One region of the Rhizobium sp. KDH_Rht_773_N genome, then DNA from elsewhere that is predicted to be linked to it. Evidence: riboswitches for the same ligand, from Rfam matches in the RefSeq annotation. Region 1 holds a riboswitch; the other holds the start of a gene.

Region 1 (9,585 bases):
GAGGAATGCAAGGCGCGAGTCGAGCAGGCGGCCGGCATGCTGCAGCTCTCGCCCTATCTGGAGCGCCTGCCGCGCCAGCTTTCGGGCGGCCAGCGCCAGCGCGTCGCCATCGGGCGCGCCATCGTTCGGGACCCGAGGGTCTTCCTCTTTGACGAACCCCTGTCCAATCTGGACGCGGCCCTGCGCGTCGCCACGCGCCTGGAGATCGCCAAGCTTCACCGCAGCATGCACGACACGACGATGATCTACGTCACCCATGATCAGGTCGAGGCCATGACGCTTGCCGACCGTATCTGCGTGCTGCGCGACGGCGTCGTCGAACAGGTCGGAACGCCGATCGAACTTTACGAGACCCCGAATTCCGTCTTCGTCGCCGGCTTCATCGGCTCGCCGAAGATGAATTTCCTCTCCGGGCCGTTCGCGGCTCCCTACAATGCCCACACGATCGGGGTACGGGCCGAACATATCGAGTTTGCAGATCGGGAACCCGCCTGGACCGGCACCGTTATCCACTCGGAGATCCTTGGCTCGGATAGTTTTGTCTATCTCGACATCGGCTCGGACGAGCCGCTCGTCGTTCGCGAAACCGGCGTATCGAGCCACCAGCCCGGCCAGCGGCTGGGCGTGTCGCCGGTCGGAGATCGCGTTCACCGTTTCGACCAATCCGGACGCGCCCTCGAAAGGGTTCCCTTCAAGGGCGCAGCCTGACCAGCCACCAAACAAACAGGACCCGACCGTCTCCCACCGGTTCGGGTCCGCCAATCGCATGAAGGAGCAGAAATTTGCCTATTCGCACCGTCGTCTGGGGTGAGAACATCCATGAGAATACCAATGCCATCGTCCGCGAGATCTATCCCGAGGGCATGCACACGACCATTGCCAAGGCGCTGAACGGCGACCCGGCGATTTCGGCGACCACGGCCACGCTGCAGGAGCCGGAGCACGGTCTTTCCGAAGCCCGGCTTGCCGAGACCGACGTCCTGACCTGGTGGGGCCACAAGGACCACGGCGCGGTTTCCGACGTCGTCGTCGAGCGCGTCGCCAAACGGGTCTGGGAGGGCATGGGCCTGCTGGTGCTGCATTCGGGCCATTTCTCCAAGATCTTCAAACGGCTGATGGGCACGCCCTGCGCGCTGAAATGGCGCGAGGCGGGCGAGCGCGAGCGGCTGTGGACGATCAACCAGCGCCACCCGATCGCCGCCGGCCTCGGCGAGCATTTCGAGCTGGAAAACGAGGAAATGTACGGCGAGCAGTTTTCCGTACCGGAGCCCCTGGAGACGGTGTTCATCTCCTGGTTCCAGGGCGGCGAGGTGTTCCGCTCGGGCCTGACCTGGCGGCGTGGTGCCGGCAATATCTTCTATTTCCGCCCCGGCCACGAGACCTATCCGACCTATCACGATGCCAACGTGCAGAAGGTGCTGATCAACGGGGTGAAGTGGGCCTATAACCCGGTGGGCGCATTGAAGAGCATTACCGACGCCCCAAATGTGCCGGTAGAAAAAGCCCTGGAGCCGATCGTCGAACGCGGCCCGAGACTGCACCAGGCCGGCGAAGCCGGTTACCGCTGAGGAGAAGAGCAATGCGTCTACTTGTTCTCGGCACAGGCGTCATGGCGAAAAGCCAGGTTGCCAACTTCCTCGCCATCGACGGCGTGGACGTGGTCGGCGCCGTCGATACGGATCGGACCCGGCTCGATGAATTCGCCGATCATTTCAGCATCGAAAAACGCTTCGCCACGCTCGACGAGGCGATCGCATGGGGCAAGTTCGATGCCGCCACAAACGTCACGCCCGACCGTGTCCACCATGCGACGAGCCTCGCGCTGATCGCGGCCGGCAAACATGTCTTCTGCGAAAAGCCGCTGGCGGAAAACTATGCGCATGCGCTGGAGATGACGGAAGCGGCGGAAGCGGCCGGCGTCATCAACATGGTCAACCTCACCTACCGCAACGTGGCACCGCTGCAGCGGGCGCGCGAAATGGTGCTGGCCGGCGAACTTGGCACGATCCGCCATGTGGAAGCGTCCTACCTGCAGAGCTGGCTGGTCTCGCGCGCCTGGGGCGACTGGCGCACGGAATCACGCTGGCTATGGCGGCTTTCCACCGGCCACGGCTCGAACGGCGTGCTCGGCGATGTCGGCATCCACATTCTCGATTTCGCCGCCTATGGCGCGGCCACCGATATCGACCATGTGTTTGCGCGGCTGAAGACCTTCAACAAGGCGCCGGGCGGGCAGATCGGCGAATATCTGCTCGATGCCAACGACAGTTTCACCATGTCGGTGGATTTCGCCAACGGCGCGCTCGGCGTCATTCACGCGACGCGCTGGGCGACCGGCCATCTCAACGAGCTGAAGCTGCGTATCTACGGCGAGAAGGGCAGTCTCGAAGTCAACCACCGCCCCGACGGTTCGGACCTTCGCGGCTGTTTCGGCGAGGACATCGAAAGCGCCACCTGGCGCGACATCGCCGTGCCGGCCGTGCCGACCAACTACCAGCGCTTTGCCGAAGCGGTCAGGACCGGCAAGCAGGACGACCCCACTTTCCGCCATGCCGCCAATCTGCAGAAGGTCATCGATCTCGCGATCGTGTCGGAGAAAGAACGCCGGGAGCTCAATCTGCTGGCCTCCGATAACCCGGAGGGCAGCGCCCAGGAAAACAGGGCCGACGATCAGGGGCCGGCACTCGCACTCGTCGTCTGACGGCGGCAATATGGAAGGCCCGCGCAACCGGGCCTTCTTCGCGCCTATGATCCAGGCAACTTAGGCAGCCTTAACGGGTACGCCCGGGCCGCGATAGGCAATGAGATCCTCGATCGTGATCAGGTGGAGGCCGTGCCGTTCGGCAAACTGCTCGAGTTCGGGCAGGCGCGCCATCGTGCCGTCATCATTGGCGACTTCGCAGATGACGCCCGACGGCGACAGACCGGCAAGCCGTGCGAGATCCACGGCCGCCTCGGTATGGCCGGGGCGCGAAAGCACGCCGTTCGGATGCGCGCGCAGCGGAAAAATATGGCCCGGCCGCGCAAAATCCTCGGGGCGGGAATTCTCGCCGATGAGCGCACGAACCGTCGCGGCGCGGTCGGCCGCGGAAATGCCGGTCGTCGTTTCGGGAATATAATCAACCGACACGGTGAAGGCGGTTCGCAACAGTTCGGTATTGTTGGGCACCATCTGCGGGATCTGCAGTTCGTCCAGCCGCTCGCCTTCCATGGCCACACAGATGAGGCCACGGGCATAATTCATCATGAAGGCGATCGCCTGCGGGGTGATCGCCTCGGATGCGATGACGAGGTCGCCCTCGTTTTCCCGGTCGCGATCATCGACGACGACCACGATCTCGCCTCGCGCAATCGCGGCGATTGCGTCTTCGATTTTGGAAATTGCCATCTTCTCTGCCTTTCAAGGGTTAGCCGCGTGAGCGGCATTCATGGCTGTAGAAAGCCACCATTTTCCCTTGGGCGAACAAGCATGCGAAACGCCGCGTGCCGCGCGGCGCCCTCTGCGTTGCTCTCTTCCATCCGGACTGTGACCGTCGGCTCCGGCATCTCACCGGATCTGCTGACCCTTCGCTTTTCGCGAAGGCGCTCGCGGGCTCCGAGTTGCCTCGATACCGCCGGTGGGGAATTGCACCCCGCCCTGAGAACATTCGTTAGATAGATGATGAAGCCCTTGTCCTGCAAGAGGTTGGGTGCGGATCATCCCGCGGGAATTGGCTCGCAGGAGTGAAAGCACCGTTCCCTTTTGTCGAACAGCATCATGGCATGATCGGGCCGAAGCCGGGGACATCGTGGGCACCGGCGTCATCGCGCCGGCCAGTAGCTACAGCGAGATCAGGCGCCCGATCGATGACCCATAGGGATGTTCGTTGCGTAGAGCGGTGCGAGCAATCATCGCCTGTCATCGTGAGGCGGTATGCCCAGCGGTGCCAGCCGCCGGTTCAGATGAAGGTCGCTTCGAACAGTTCGCGCGCATATTCGTCATGCGTTTTCCCGTCCTGCAGATCCTGCTTCGAGAGTTCGTCGATGAACCGGCCATCCTTCATGATCAGCACGCGATCGCACATATGGGCGATCACCGCGAGATCATGGCTGACAAGCACATAGGTCAGCCCCATCTCCTCGCGCTGGTCCGCGAGCAGGTTCAGGATTTCCGCCTGGATCGACACGTCGAGCGCCGAAGTCGGCTCGTCGAGAAGCAGGATCGGCGGCGAGAGGATCAGCGCCCGTGCGATCGCGACACGCTGGCGCTGGCCGCCGGAAAGTTCGTGCGGGAACCGGTTCGCAAATGCGGCCGGCAGGCCGACCTGGCGCAGGGAGCGTTCGACGGTCTGCCAGATTTCCTGCCTGCCCATCGCCCGCAAGGGCTCGGCAAGGGCAGTGCCGATCCGGTGGCGCGGATGCAGCGATCCGTAAGGGTCCTGGAAGACCATCTGCGCACATTTGAGGTCGTCGAGGCTGCGGGACTTGCCAACGCTGCGGCCGGCGAGGGAAATCTCCCCCGACCATCCCTTTTCCATGCCTGACAGGCATCGCAGGACGGTGGACTTGCCGCAGCCCGACTCGCCGACAATACCCAGCGTTTCCCCGCGCGCGACGCTGAAGCCGATGTCCCTGACGACATGGTTCTGCTGTTTGCCGGACGTGAATGTGACGTTGAGGTCGCGGACGTCGATCATCATGCTCTCTCCAGGTCGATCTTCGAGCGGTCGAGAACCGCAAGCCGCCGGACGGGATGGCGCGGATCGGGCATCGCGGCGATCAGCCCCTTCGTATAGGGATGGCTCGCATCCTCCAGCCGCGTCAGCGTCTCGACGATACGCCCCGCATACATGACGATGATCCGCTCGCAGAAGGCGGAGACCATCCGGATATCGTGACTGATCAGCAGCAGGCCGGAATCGTTCTCCCGGACGAGTTCGTCCAAGAGCGTCAGCACGTCCTTGCGCACGCTGACATCGAGCGCCGAGGTCGGCTCGTCGGCGATGACGAGCTTCGGCTTGGCAAGCAGCATCATCGCAATCATGACGCGCTGGCCCATGCCGCCGGATATCTGATGCGGATATTGTGCCATCACGCGCTCGGCGTCGCGGATGCGGACCCGTTCGAGCATCGTTTTGGCCGCTGCACTGGCCGCCGCGCCGCGCAGGCCGAGATGCAGGCGGGCCGCTTCGGCGACCTGCTTGCCGACTGTCAGCACGGGATTGAGCGAATAGCGGGGGTCTTGCATGATGAGCGCAATATCCTTGCCGCGCATCTTTCCCATCTGCCTCTCGGACAGCGACAGAAGCGGACTGCCGTCGAGGTCGAGGCGCCTTGCCGAGACGGTGGCGCCTGCCGACAGAAGACGCATGATTGCCCGACCGGTCGTCGATTTTCCCGAGCCGGACTCGCCGACGATGCCGACGCGCTCGCGCCCGATCTCGAAGCTGACATGGGAGACGGCCGGCACGGCATTCTTGCCGAAGGTCACATTGAGGTCTTCGACGCAGAGGACTGGCTTCATATCAGGACCTGGCATGACGGGGATCCAGAATGTCGCGAAGCGCGTCGCCCGCGACGTTGAAGGCAAGGCTGGTGACGAGAATGGCAACACCCGGCATCACGGCAACCCACCAATAATCAAGCATGAACTTGCGCCCGCTCGATATCATCGCGCCCCATTCGGGCGCCGGCGGTTGCGCGCCCAATCCCAGGAAGCCCAGCGAGGCGGCCGTCAGGATGATGCCTGCCATGTTCAGGGTCAGGCGCACGATCACCGAAGGAATGCACATGGGGGCGATATAGACGAACAGGATGCGCAGGGGCGAGGCGCCATAAAGGCGGGCCGCGGCCACATAGTCGGCATTGCGGACGACCAGCGCCTCGGCGCGCGCGAGGCGCGCGATGGGCGGCCATGCCGTGAGCGAAATGGCGATGATCGCCGTCGTCAGGCCGGCCCCGAGCGCGGCCGCAAATGCCAGCGCCAGGATCAGCGAGGGAAAGGACAGGACGATATCCGTTGCCCGCATCAGCAGTGCGTCCGTCCGGCCTCCGAAGAAGCCGGCGACGACGCCGATCAAAAGACCGATCGGGCCGACGATGAGAGAAATCGAGAGCACGGTCTGGACGGTGATCCGCGTTCCGTAGATCAGGCGGCTCAGAATATCCCGGCCGAACTCGTCGGTGCCCGCCCAATGCGCGGCGCTCGGCGGCTGCAGCGCATCGGACAGGACCTGGATGTTCGGATCATAGGGCGCAAGCAAAGGCGCAAGGATCGCAACGGCGCAGAGGATCGCCAGAATGACGAAGCCGGCCATGCCGAGCGGCTCCTGCCCCAGCCGTGAGACGATCCGCATGGTCGAGGCGCCAATCCGGGCAGGCAGGCTCGGCGGGCGTACAGCGAGGTCGGTCTGGATTGCATCGCTCATTGCGCGGCCTCCCGCGTCCGCGGATCGAATATCGCATAGGCGATATCCGCCAGGAAATTGAGGAACATGAAGATGAAACCGATGATGATGGTGGCGGCGACGACGGCGTTCATGTCGCCGATCATCAGCGCGTTCGTCATATATTGGCCGATACCCGGCCAGGAAAAGACGATCTCCGTCACGACGGCACCTTCCAGCAGCCCGCCATAGGAGATCGCCAGGATGGTGATGAGCTGCACGGCGATATTCGGCAGAACGTGACCGATGACGGTGCGGGCCGGGCCGACACCCTTTGCCCGCGCGGCAATCACGTAATCCTGGCTCAATTGCTCCAGCGTGAAGCTGCGGGTCATGCGGGTGATATAGGCCATGGCGGCATAGGCGAGGATCACGGCAGGCAGGATGATATGCCCAAGCGCATTCCAGAAGATTTCCGTCTCTCCCTGCAGCAGGCTGTCGATGAGCAGCAGCCCTGTCTGCGGCGCGACCATGCCCTCGTAGAAGACATCGACACGGCCGGGGCCGCCAACCCAGTTCAGCCCGGCATAGAAGATGACCAGGCCGACGATCCCGAACCAGAAGACCGGGATCGAGTGGCCGACAAGCGCGACGATCCGGGCGATCTTGTCGATAAACGTGTCTCGAAAGAGCGCCGCCGTCAGCCCAAGCGGAACGCCGACAAAGGTCGAGATCAGGATTGCCAGAGTGGCGAGCTCAAAGGTCGCGGGAAATGCCTGGGCAAGATCCGAAGAAACCGGATTGCCCGTCAGCACCGCCGTTCCGAAATCGCCATGTGCGAGACCGTTCAGGTAGATCAGGAACTGCTGGTAGATCGGCAGGTCCAGACCGAGCTTCTGGCGCATGGCGGCATAGGCGGCGGGGTCCGCCAGCTCGCCGACGATCGCTCCGACCGGATCGGCGGGAAGAATACGGCCGATCACGAAGGTGACGCACAGCAGGATGAACAGGCTGACGGCCAGGTGCCACACACGGCGCGCCAGTTCCTTGACGGAGAGTTCCTTCATGATCGGCGACCTTGCTTAATCGGTCTCGGCTTTCGTGACGGCCTCAAGGCGGGTCGTCTGGTTCGGATGGCCGACATAGTTCTGAACCTTGTCGTTCAGCACGATCGGCTCGAACCGCTCGAACATCGGCAGGACGGCGGGCTTCTGATCCACGAACATCTTCTGCATCTCGACATAGAGTTCGCCGCGCTTCTTCGGATCGGGCTCGAGCGAGGCCTTTGCCGTCAGGGCCGTCAGTTCGGGTATGTCCCAGGCCGAGCGCCAGACGAAGTTGCCGGCATTGTTCGCCTCGAGAGAATTGTCGGGATTGGAGGCGAACTGCTCCATCGCCCCAAGCACGTTCGGCATGTAGGCGCCGGTCTGCGGAATGAGCAGATCGAAATTCCGAGCCCGATGGGCCGCGATGATATCGGATCCGTTGCCCTGCTGGATATCGACCTTGATGCCGATCTGGCCGAGCGAGGCCTGGATGGCAGTGGCAAGATCGATGCGAGGGGTCTGCGCGATGGTCTTCAGAGTAAGGGTGAAACCGTCCTTGAAGCCCGCCTCGGCAAGAAGCTCCTTCGCCTTGGCGACATCGAGATGCCAGTCAGGGCTTGGAATTGCATATTCGAAGTTTTCGGGAACCGGCACGGTGCGCGCCCGCCCGTAAGGCCCCATGATGGTCTTCTCGATCCCCGTGTAGTCGATACCGTAGGCGATCGCCTCCCGCACTTTCGGGTTTGAGAGATATTTGTTGCCGGCATTCATCGACAGCACGTAGAAGCCGCCCGTGGGCACACGCTGGATCTCGAAGCCCTTCTTGTTTTCGAAGGTGGCGAGATCCGATGCGGTCATTGCGCTTGCTATGTCGATGTCGCCGCGCTCCAGCATCAGGCGCTCCACCTGGCTTTCGGGAACATGGCGGACGATGACGCGGCGCATCTTCGGCGCACCCGCAACGTAATTCTTGTTGGCGTCGATAATGACGAGTTCGTTGGGCGTCCAGCGGTTCAGCGTGAACGGCCCGGAGCCGGCCGAATGCGTTCTCAGCCATGCGTTGCCATAGTCGTCGTTGACGACATGTTTCTGGACCTCGACGCTATCGACCACACTCGCAATGACCATGGCGAGTCGGTAAAGCAGAAGCTCCGACGTCACTTCGCCGGAAAGATCGACGCGCACCGTCTTGTCGTCGACGGCCTTGACCAGCTGGTCGACATTGTCCTTCGTATAGCCGACGCGCTTCAGGTTGGCGGCGGCGGCCTGATCGAGCTTCAGCAGACGGCCGAGCGAATAGACGACATCCCTGGAGGTCACCGGATTTCCGGAAGCGAAGGTCGCGTCGCGCAGCTTGAACGTGATCCCCTTGTCGTCGACCTGCCAGCTCTCGGCAAGCTGCGGCACGATCTTGCCGTCAGGCGTCGAGGCGACGAGCCTGTCATAGAGGTTCGACATGATCTCGTTGGCCTTGGCCTCCGTCGCCTGCTGCGGGTCCAGCGAAAGAACCTGGGCAAGCGAGGTGCCGATCACCAGCTGATCGGCAGGCGTCGCCGCCCGAAGCGCGGGCGCCGCCAAGGTCAGCGTGCAGAATGCGACGCCAACAAACAGGCTTCTGGAAAAATGCTTCATTGCAACTCCTCCCTGAGTTACTATACAAGACATAATATGTCGTCCGTATGTCGTATTATGATTTTTCGATCCGCTTTGCAAGCGCCATACGGACGGGGGCGAATAAAATGGGGAAAGACGAGATGGTAGCGGGCACGCGCGGCAGGCAGCGTTTGGCGCAGCAGGTGATCGATCAGTTGCGCACGCAGATTGAGACGGGAAAGCTTCGCGAGGGAGACCAGCTTCCGACCGAGCCTCAGCTTGAGGCAACCTTCGGCGTCAGCCGCACCGTCGTGCGGGAAGCGATCGCCGACCTGCGGGCGGCCGGTTTTGTCCGCCCAATTCAAGGCAAGGGCGTCTTTGTGTCCGATCCCAATGCGCACGGCCGGCTGATCCTGACCCCGGTCGAGGTCAAGAGCATTCCGGAAACCCTTGAATTGCTGGAGTTTCGCATGGCGGTCGAAGGGGAAGCGGCCGCCATTGCGGCCTACCGCAGAACCGCCGAACAGGAGGCGGCTATTCGGCTCGCCAACCGGAAAATGGCTCAGTTCATCGAGAGCGGC
Region 2 (9,585 bases), on a different replicon from region 1:
AACGTGCTGCAGCTCCTGAAACTGCCTGACGGCACCGTCAAGGTTCTGGTCGAAGGCCGCGCCCGCGCCGAGATCGATACCTATACGAGCCGCGAAGATTTCTACGAAGCCCTCGGCCATGTGCTCGAAGAGCCGCATGACGATCCGGTCGAGCTGGAAGCGCTGTCGCGTTCCGTCGTGTCGGAATTCGAAAGCTACGTGAAGCTCAACAAGAAGATCTCGCCCGAGGTCGTCGGCGCGGCCAGCCAGATCGACGATTATTCCAAGCTCGCCGATACGGTCGCCTCGCACCTGTCGATCAAGATCACCGAGAAGCAGGAGATGCTGGAAACCACCAGCGTCAAGGCCCGCCTCGAAAAGGCGCTCGGCTTCATGGAAGGCGAGATCTCGGTCCTGCAGGTCGAAAAGCGCATCCGCTCGCGCGTCAAGCGCCAGATGGAGAAGACCCAGCGCGAATACTACCTGAATGAGCAGATGAAGGCGATCCAGAAGGAACTCGGCGACGGCGAGGAAGGCCGCGACGAGATGAGCGAACTGGAAGAGCGCATCGCCAAGACCAAGCTGTCCAAGGAAGCCCGTGAAAAGGCCGACGCGGAACTGAAGAAGCTGCGCCAGATGAGCCCGATGTCGGCCGAAGCCACCGTCGTTCGCAACTATCTGGACTGGCTGCTCGGTATCCCCTGGGGCAAGAAGTCGAAGATCAAGGCCGATCTCAACAATGCCGAGAAGATCCTCGAAGCCGATCATTTCGGTCTCGACAAGGTCAAGGAGCGCATCGTCGAGTATCTGGCGGTTCAGGCCCGCGCCACCAAGATCAAAGGCCCGATCCTGTGCCTCGTCGGCCCTCCGGGCGTCGGCAAGACCTCTCTCGCTCAGTCGATCGCCAAGGCGACCGGCCGTGAATATGTCCGCATGGCTCTCGGCGGCGTCCGTGACGAAGCTGAAATCCGCGGTCATCGCCGCACCTATATCGGCTCGATGCCCGGCAAGGTCATCCAGTCGATGAAGAAGGCGAAGAAGTCCAACCCGCTGTTCCTGCTCGATGAAATCGACAAGCTCGGCCAGGACTATCGCGGCGATCCATCTTCGGCCCTGCTCGAGGTGCTCGATCCGGCCCAGAACTCGACCTTCATGGACCATTACCTGGAAGTCGAATACGACCTGTCGGACGTGATGTTCATCACGACGGCGAATACGCTGAACATCCCGGCTCCGCTGATGGACCGCATGGAGATCATCCGTATCGCCGGCTACACCGAAGACGAAAAGCGCGAGATTGCCAAGCGGCACCTGCTGCCGAAGGCCATCAAGGAACATGCGCTGCAGCCGAGCGAATTCTCGGTCAGCGACGGCGCCCTGATGGCGGTCATCCAGCAGTACACCCGTGAAGCCGGCGTGCGCAGCTTCGAACGCGAGCTGATGAAGCTTGCCCGCAAGGCGGTCACCGAGATCATCAAGGGCAAGACGAAGTCGGTTCATGTCACGGCCGAGAACATCCACGACTATCTGGGCGTTCCGCGCTTCCGCCACGGCGAAGCCGAGCGCGAGGATCAGGTCGGCGTGGTCACGGGTCTCGCCTGGACGGAAGTCGGCGGTGAGCTGCTGACGATCGAAGGCGTCATGATGCCCGGCAAGGGCCGCATGACCGTCACCGGCAACCTGAAGGAAGTGATGAAGGAATCGATTTCGGCGGCGGCCTCTTACGTCCGCTCGCGCGCCGTCGATTTCGGCATCGAGCCGCCGCGCTTCGACAAGAGCGACATTCACGTGCATCTGCCGGAAGGCGCGACGCCGAAGGATGGTCCCTCAGCGGGCGTCGCCATGGCAACCGCGATCGTCTCGATCATGACCGGCATCCCGGTCAGCAAGGATGTGGCGATGACGGGTGAAATCACCCTGCGCGGCCGCGTCCTGCCGATCGGCGGCCTGAAGGAAAAGCTGCTCGCGGCACTGCGCGGCGGCATCAAGAAGGTGCTGATTCCGGAAGAGAACGCGAAGGATCTGGCCGAGATTCCGGACAACGTGAAGAACAATATGGAGATCATTCCGGTCTCCCGCATGGGCGAAGTGATCAAGCATGCGCTGATCCGTCGTCCGGAGCCGATCGAATGGGATGGCACGGTTGATACGCCTGTCATCGCAACGGTCGAAGGGCTTGATGAAGCAGGCGCAACCATAGCTCATTGAGCTGTCGGCGCCTCATTTATGCCCAAATGTTGCAAAACGCGTGGAAAGGCCGGCGCAAACGCCGGCCTTTTTTGTGAAAACCTCACGTAGACGCTTGCTTTTCCTTGATTTGCAGGGTTTTTGGGTTCCCGGCGGGCCTGATGAAAGCGATTTCTGCGCCTAGCTCACAGATTGAGTTGTTTCATACCATTTAGAAAGGGGTGGAAACATGAACAAGAATGAACTCGTGTCCGCAGTAGCCGAAAAGGCTGGACTGACGAAGTCTGACGCAGCATCTGCCGTCGACGCAGTTTTCGACGTTGTACAGGCTGAACTGAAGAGCAAGGGCGACGTTCGCCTGGCTGGCTTCGGCAGCTTCACGGTTTCCCATCGCGCTGCCACGAAGGGCCGTAACCCGTCGACCGGCGCCGAAGTCGACATTCCGGCCCGCAACGTGCCGAAGTTCACGCCCGGCAAGGGCCTGAAGGACGCCGTCAACGGCTGATACGAGATTGTCCGCCGGCCGTAAACGAGAACGGCCGCGCAGGATTTGGAGGGGTTCGGCAGCGCCGGACCCCTTTTTGTTGTCGCCGCTTGCCGCGCGCCGCACTTTGTCTTACGACGGCAATGTTCTCAGGGCGGGGTGAAAGTCCCCACCGGCGGTAAGGGTTTCGGCCCAAGCCCGCGAGCGCCTTCCGAAGCTTCGGTCGCGGAAGGGTCAGCAGATCCGGTGCGATTCCGGAGCCGACGGTTAAAGTCCGGATGAAAGAGAATGAGCATGGCCGCGCGGGGCAGGGGACTGCCGCGTCCGCGTGCCGTGGCCTCATGCGTCCTGATTTATGTTTGGTCCCTGTCCTGGATGGAAGACATGAATCAGAATTCCCTCGTAATGCCGCATTCGCGCGCTTTTGCCGGTGCCGCTTTCATGGTGGCGGGCGGCGTTGCCTTCTCGCTTCTCAACGTCGTCACGCAATGGTTGACGATGACGCTCGCCTTTCCGGCCGCGTCAGCCGCCTTCTGGCAATATGCTTTCGCTTTCCTCTTTTCCTTGCCCTTCCTGCGCAAGGCCGGCCTTTCGGCCATGCGCACCCGCTATCCCTGGCGGCATCTCGTGCGCGTCGCCTTTGCCGCGCTCGGCGTCGAGGCCTGGGTCTCCGGCCTCGCCTCCGTGCCGATCTGGCAGGCCATCGCGCTTGTCATGACCTCGCCCTTCTTCATCATTCTCGGCGCGCGCCTGTTCCTCGGCGAGCGTGTCGGCCCGGCCCGCTGGGCGGCGACCAGCATCAGCTTTGCCGGTGCGATGATCATCCTCCAGCCATGGTCGGACAGCTTCACCTGGGCAGCGCTCCTGCCGGTCGCCTCGGCCCTGCTCTGGGGCGCGTCCTCGCTCATCACCAAGAGCCTCACCGGCATCGAAAAGCCGGAGACGATCACCGTCTGGCTGCTGGTGCTGCTGACGCCGATCAATGGCGGTCTTGCACTTGCGGCGGGCTTTGCAATACCGGCAGGCGGAACACTTGCGCTCTTCCTCCTGGCGGGCCTGCTGACCGTGGTGGCCCAATATCTGCTGACGCTCGCCTATGCCAGCGCCGACGCTGCCTATGTGCAGCCCTTCGACGATCTGAAACTGCCCTTGAACGTGCTCGCCGGCTGGCTTTTCTTCGGTTACGCGCCGGCCGGCTATCTGTGGCTGGGTGCTGCGCTCATTCTTGCCGCCTCGCTCTTCATCATGCGCACCGAGATGCGCCGCGAAAGGGAAACGGCCTGACGCGAACCCTACGAAAAGTTGCGGGACTGTCATGTGTCTGTCATGGCAGTCCCGCAAAACCCCTCTGTTCGATTTTTTCGACATTGGGGGATTTTCAATGACATCGTTTTCGCGCAAGGCAGCGCTTGCTGCAGTGCTTCTCGCATCCGTTGCTTTCCCGGCAGCGGCCGAGCCTGTTTTCAACCGCATCGCCTCGTTCCCGGTCGCAACCAACCTGCCGGCCGACAAGGACAAGCTTTCGACCACCTCGGCCGAAATCATCACCGCTTCGCAGGACGGCAACACGCTGATCTACAGCGACAGCCCGCTCGGCGCGATCGGCTTCATCGACATCACCGACGCCAAGGCCCCCAAGGCGGGCGGCGCGCTGATGATGGATGGCGAGCCGACCTCGGTCACGACGGCAGCCGGCAAGGCGCTGGTCTCCGTCAATACCGGCGAAAGCAAGCAGAAGCCGTCTGGCCGTCTGGCCATCGTCGATATCGCCACGAAGAAGATCGACGCGACCTGCGATCTCGGCGGCCAGCCTGATTCGATCGCCCTCAACAAGGACCGGACGCTCGGCACCATCGCGATCGAAAACGAGCGCGACGAAGAGGTCAACGACGGCAAGATTCCGCAGATGCCGGCAGGCGACCTCGTCGTCTTCCAGGTCAAGACCGACGGCACCGTCGATTGCGGCACGATCAAGCATGTCGCGCTGACCGGCCTGGCAGGCGTTGCCCCGGAAGATCCGGAACCGGAATTCGTTGCCTTCAACAGCCAGAACGAAATTGCGCTCACGCTGCAGGAAAACAACGAGATCGTCATTCTGGACGGCGCCACCGGCACGGTGAAGACGCACTTTACAGCCGGCAGCACCGACCTTGCCGGCATCGACACCAAGCGTGACGGCGCCCTGAAGTTCACCGGCGAGAAGAAGGGCGTCCTGCGCGAGCCCGACGCCGTCAAGTGGCTGGACGACAACCGTCTCGTCGTCGCCAACGAAGGCGACTACGAGGGCGGTTCGCGCGGCTTCACCATTTTCGACAAGACCGGCAAGGTCCTCTTCGAATCCGGCGGCTCCTTCGAACGCGCCGTCGCCGCTCTCGGCCACTATCCGGAAAGCCGCTCCTCGTCGAAGGGTGTCGAGCCGGAAGGTCTCGAAGCCGCCAAGTTCGGCGATGACAGCCTGTTCTTCCTGCTCGCCGAGCGCGCCTCCGTGGTCGGCGTCTACAAGGATACCGGCGCCGATCCGGAACTGCTGCAGATCCTGCCGTCGGGCGTTTCTCCGGAAGGCGCAATCGCCATTCCGCAGCGCAATCTGCTGGCCACCGCCAACGAAGTCGATCTCGGCGAGGACGGCGGCCCGCGTTCGCATGTCATGATCTATCAGCGCGGCGAAGGCGAGAAGGCCTATCCGCAGATCGTTTCGGCCGAAAAGGACGGCAATCCGATCGGCTTCGCAGCCCTCTCGGGCCTTGCCGCCGTTCCGGGCAAGCCGGGCATGCTCTATGCCGTCAGCGACAGCGTGCTGGGCTCGCAGCCGACGATCTACACGATCGACGCCACGAAGAAGCCGGCCGTCATCACTGACGCGCTCGTCGTCAAGCGTGACGGCGCCCCGGCCCAGAAGCTCGACATCGAAGGCATTGCCGTTGCCGCCGACGGTTCCTTCTGGCTGGCTTCGGAAGGTTATACCGAGCGCCTCGTGCCGCACGCGCTGTACAACGTCACCGCCAAGGGCGACATCAAGACCGAAATCGCCCTGCCGAAGGAGCTGCTCGCCAACGAAATCCGCTACGGTTTCGAAGGTGTCACGATCGTCGGCAGCGGCGACGAGACGACGCTCTGGATGGCCGTGCAGCGCGAGTGGAACGACGACGAGAAGGGCTTCGTGAAGCTCCTCTCCTATAATCCGAAAAAGAAGGAATGGGGCGGCGTGCGCTACCCGCTCGACAAGAGCGAGAGCGGCTGGGTCGGCCTCTCCGAAATCACCGCTCAGGGCGACAGCGTCTACATCATCGAGCGTGACAACCTCGTCGGCGATGCGGCCAGGCTGAAGAAGCTCTACAAGGTGGCAATCTCCGACCTGAAGCCGGCCAAGCTCGGCGGCGAACTGCCGGTCGTCAAGAAGACGGAAGCCCATGATTTCATCGGCGACCTGAAGTCGGCCACCAACGGCTACGTTCTCGACAAGCTGGAAGGCTTCGCCTTCGACGCCTCGGGCAAGGCCTATGCCGTGACCGACAACGACGGCGTCAGCGACTCCTCGGGCGAAACCCTGTTCTTCCCGGTCAACCTGACCGCCACGAACTGAGACCGCCTTTGCAGGGAACGGAAAGGCCGGGCGGACGCTCGGCCTTTTTCCTTGGCGCTAGGTCATGAAGCCGGGTAGAGCGGTCGCGAGCGCATCGACCGCAAGGCGGACCTTGAGCGGCAAATGCGGGGTCTGCAGCCATAGCGCATGGCAGTCATAGAGAAATTCCGGCTGTTCCGGCAGCAGCACTTCCAGCGTCCCTGCCTGCACACGGTCGCGGATCAGCCAATAGGGCAGCCAGGCAAGTCCCATATCGGCCGCTGCCGCATCGGCAATCGCATCGAGATCGTCGAGCCGCAGCCGGCTATTCGGCCGCACTTCCAGCGGCGGCGCATCGCCGCACGGAAAGAGCCAGGGGCGGAAGCGGGCCGAGCGCGCATAGATGATCGCCTTGTGCCTGCCGATATCCTCGATCCGATCCGGCCTGCCATGCATGTCGAGATAGTTCGGCGAGGCGCAGACCACCATGCGCTGGCGCGCGAGCCGACGCGCGATGAGGTCCGACCTGTCCTCCAGTTCGCCTGTGCGGATGGCAAGGTCATATCCGCCCTCGGCAAGATCGGTGATGGGATCGCCGAGCGACAGGTCGAGATCGAGCTTCGGATGTCGCTTTGCAAGTTCGGTCAGAACCGGAAGCACGCAATGACGGCCGAAATGCACGGGCATGGTGACGCGCAGCTTTCCGCATGGCTCTGAGAGATGGTCGACCGCCAGCGCATCCGCGGCCTCCGCTTCGGCAAGGATCAGCCGGCAGCGCTCGTAATAGGCGCGCCCGAAATCCGTGAGGCTCTGCCGGCGTGTCGTCCGGTTGATGAGGCCGACGCCCAGCCGCTCCTCCAGAAAACGGATGTGTTTGCCGACCATCGGCCCGGACAGGCCGAGCGCGGCAGCCGCGGCCGCAAACGAACCGAGATCGACGGCCTTCACGAAGACGGCCATGCTGGTCAGACGATCCATATTCAAAACTCATAGTTTATTCTGTCGTGCTTTCCGGCCAATTTATCTTCAATAATCCGTCTGTCATAGCTCATTCGGTTCGATTGTTTTGGAGTCGTTGGCAAATGGCACGCGTAATCCGCTTTCACGAGATCGGCGGTCCCGAGGTTCTTCGCATCGAGGACCTGGATATTCCGGCACCGGGGCCGGGGCAGGTCCGGATCCGCGTCAAGGCGCTCGGCATCAACCGCGCCGAAGCGCTGTTGCGCTCCGGCGCCTATATCGAGACGGCGCCGCTGCCTTCGGGTCTGGGTCTCGAGGCGGCCGGTCTGGTCGATACGGCAGGCGAGGGCGTGGATGGTTTTGCGCCCGGCGATGCTGTCAGCATCGTCCCGCCGATCTCCATGGTCCGCTGGCCGGCTTATGGCGAGCTTATCAATTTTCCCGCCGAATTCGTCGTCAGGCATCCGCCGGCGCTCTCCTGGGAGGCGGCCGCCGCCGTCTGGATGCCGTATCTGACGGCCTACGGCGCGCTCGTCGATATTGCCCGGTTGGGCAAGGGCGATTTTGTCGCCGTCACCGCGGCCTCCAGCAGCGTCGGGCTCGCCGCCATCCAGATCGCCAACACGGTCGGCGCGACGCCGGTCGCGATCACCAGGACCTCGTCGAAACGCCAGCCGTTGCGTGAAGCCGGTGCTGCCGACGTCATCGCCTCGCAGGAGGAGGACGTGGAAAGGCGGCTCAAGGAAATCGCCGGCCCGGATGGCCTGCGCGTCGTCTTCGATGCCGTCGCCGGTTCGATCTTCGAACCGCTGACGGCGGCGATGTCGCCGGGTGGCATTCTCATCGAATATGGTGGCCTGAGCCCGCAGCCGACGCCGTTTCCGCTTGCCGCCGTGCTCGGCAAATGCCTGACCTTACGCGGCTATCTGGTTCATGAGATCGTGCGCGATCCCGTGCGGCTGGCGGCGGCAAAGGCTTTCATTCTCGATGGCCTCGCATCCGCTGCGCTCAAGCCCGTCATCGCCAGGACCTTTCCTTTCGAGCAGATGGTCGAGGCGCACCGCTTTCTGGAATCGAACGAGCAGTTCGGCAAGATCGTCGTGACGGTCTGACATGGTCTCCGGCCCGGACGGAAAGTGCTGTCCGGGCCGGACGATCTGCCGGCGCCTACCAGCGCTGATGCACATGCGGCGCGATCAGGCGCTCGTAGATTTCGCGCGTCGCCGCCATGACGTCGGCCGAAAGCGGCGCAAGATCGGCGGCGGCCGCATTCGCGCTCGCCTGTTGGGCATTGCGTGCGCCGGGAATGACGACGGTGACGGCCTCCGCCATCAGGATCCAGCGCAGCGCGAAGGCCGCCATGCCGGCACCGGCGGGGACGAGCTTGCGCACGTCCTCGACCGCCTGTAGGCCGACCTCGAAAGGCACGCCCGCGAAGGTCTCGCCGACATCGAAGGCTTCGCCGTGACGGTTGAAGCTGCGGTGGTCATCGCTCGCGAACTGGGTGTCGCGGGTGATCTTGCCGGACAGGAGGCCGCTTGCGAGCGGCACCCGCGCGATGACCGCCACGTTCTTGCGGCGGGCTTCGCCGAAGAAGAGGTGATCGGGACGCTGGCGGAAGATGTTGTAGATGATCTGGATGCTGACGACGCCGGGATATTCGATCGCCTTCAAGGCTTCCTCGACCTTCTCGACGCTGACCCCGTAGCCCTTGATCTTGCCTGCCTTCTGCAGCTCGTCCAGAGCCGCGAAGACCTCCGGGCGGTAGAGCACCTCCGTCGGCGGGCAGTGCAACTGCACGAGATCGAGACTGTCCACCTGCAGGTTCTTGAGGCTGCGGTCGATGAAGCCTTCGAGATTGGCCTTGTTGTAGCCCTCGGCGACATGCGGGTTGAGACGGCGGCCGGCCTTGGTCGCAACCATCGGGCGTTGGCCGCCCCGCGCCTTCAGCACGTCGGCAATGATCTTTTCGGAGCGCCCGTCGCCGTAAACGTCGGCGGTATCGATGAAGGTCATGCCGGCGTCGAGCGCGGCATTCAGCGCTGCGCGGCCGTCCGCTTCGCTGACGTCGCCCCAGGAGCCGCCGATCTGCCAGGCGCCGAAGCCGACATCGGTGACGGTAAAGGGCAGGCGGCCGAAAGCATGATGTTTCATGAAAAATCCTCCGTTCGTGATGAAAGGCCCTCGCAGTAGCAGGCACCGGGGAGGGCGGCAATCGCCGATGCCGCTTGGATCGCCTGCTGCGATCAAATATCCTTGTGCGCGACGGCTTCAACGGCAGACGACGCAAGAACAGGAAAGACCATGGATATCAAGACTGCAGGTTCGCGCCCCTCGACGAAGGCCCAGGCTGATTATTTCACCGGTTCGGTCCGGCTGGATCCGCTCGTCGAAGCGCCTGAGCCGGCCCGCG

What was found. A riboswitch is a leader RNA that binds a small molecule or an ion and turns the genes downstream of it on or off. The one in region 1 is predicted to bind FMN.
Region 2: it holds a riboswitch for FMN, as region 1 does, so the genes downstream of both, ACU8HS_RS01910 (DMT family transporter) here and ribB (3,4-dihydroxy-2-butanone-4-phosphate synthase) in region 1, are expected to answer to the same signal.

The regions. Positions count from the first base shown of each region.
Region 1 is NZ_JBRFNB010000002.1:394,569-404,153, forward strand. It holds gene ACU8HS_RS23755 (ABC transporter ATP-binding protein) at 1-708, shown strand, start outside; gene ACU8HS_RS23760 (ThuA domain-containing protein) at 783-1,568, shown strand; gene ACU8HS_RS23765 (Gfo/Idh/MocA family protein) at 1,580-2,701, shown strand; gene ribB (3,4-dihydroxy-2-butanone-4-phosphate synthase) at 2,762-3,388, opposite strand; FMN riboswitch at 3,504-3,649, opposite strand; gene ACU8HS_RS23775 (ABC transporter ATP-binding protein) at 3,939-4,676, opposite strand; gene ACU8HS_RS23780 (ABC transporter ATP-binding protein) at 4,676-5,503, opposite strand; gene ACU8HS_RS23785 (ABC transporter permease) at 5,505-6,407, opposite strand; gene ACU8HS_RS23790 (ABC transporter permease) at 6,404-7,432, opposite strand; gene ACU8HS_RS23795 (ABC transporter substrate-binding protein) at 7,448-9,043, opposite strand; gene ACU8HS_RS23800 (FadR/GntR family transcriptional regulator) at 9,166-9,585, shown strand, end outside.
Region 2 is NZ_CM129525.1:357,183-366,767, reverse strand. It holds gene lon (endopeptidase La) at 1-2,187, shown strand, start outside; gene ACU8HS_RS01915 (HU family DNA-binding protein) at 2,396-2,671, shown strand; FMN riboswitch at 2,792-2,944, shown strand; gene ACU8HS_RS01910 (DMT family transporter) at 3,026-3,934, shown strand; gene ACU8HS_RS01905 (esterase-like activity of phytase family protein) at 4,032-6,233, shown strand; gene ACU8HS_RS01900 (LysR family transcriptional regulator) at 6,291-7,190, opposite strand; gene ACU8HS_RS01895 (zinc-dependent alcohol dehydrogenase family protein) at 7,295-8,284, shown strand; gene ACU8HS_RS01890 (aldo/keto reductase) at 8,340-9,326, opposite strand; gene ACU8HS_RS01885 ((R)-mandelonitrile lyase) at 9,477-9,585, shown strand, end outside.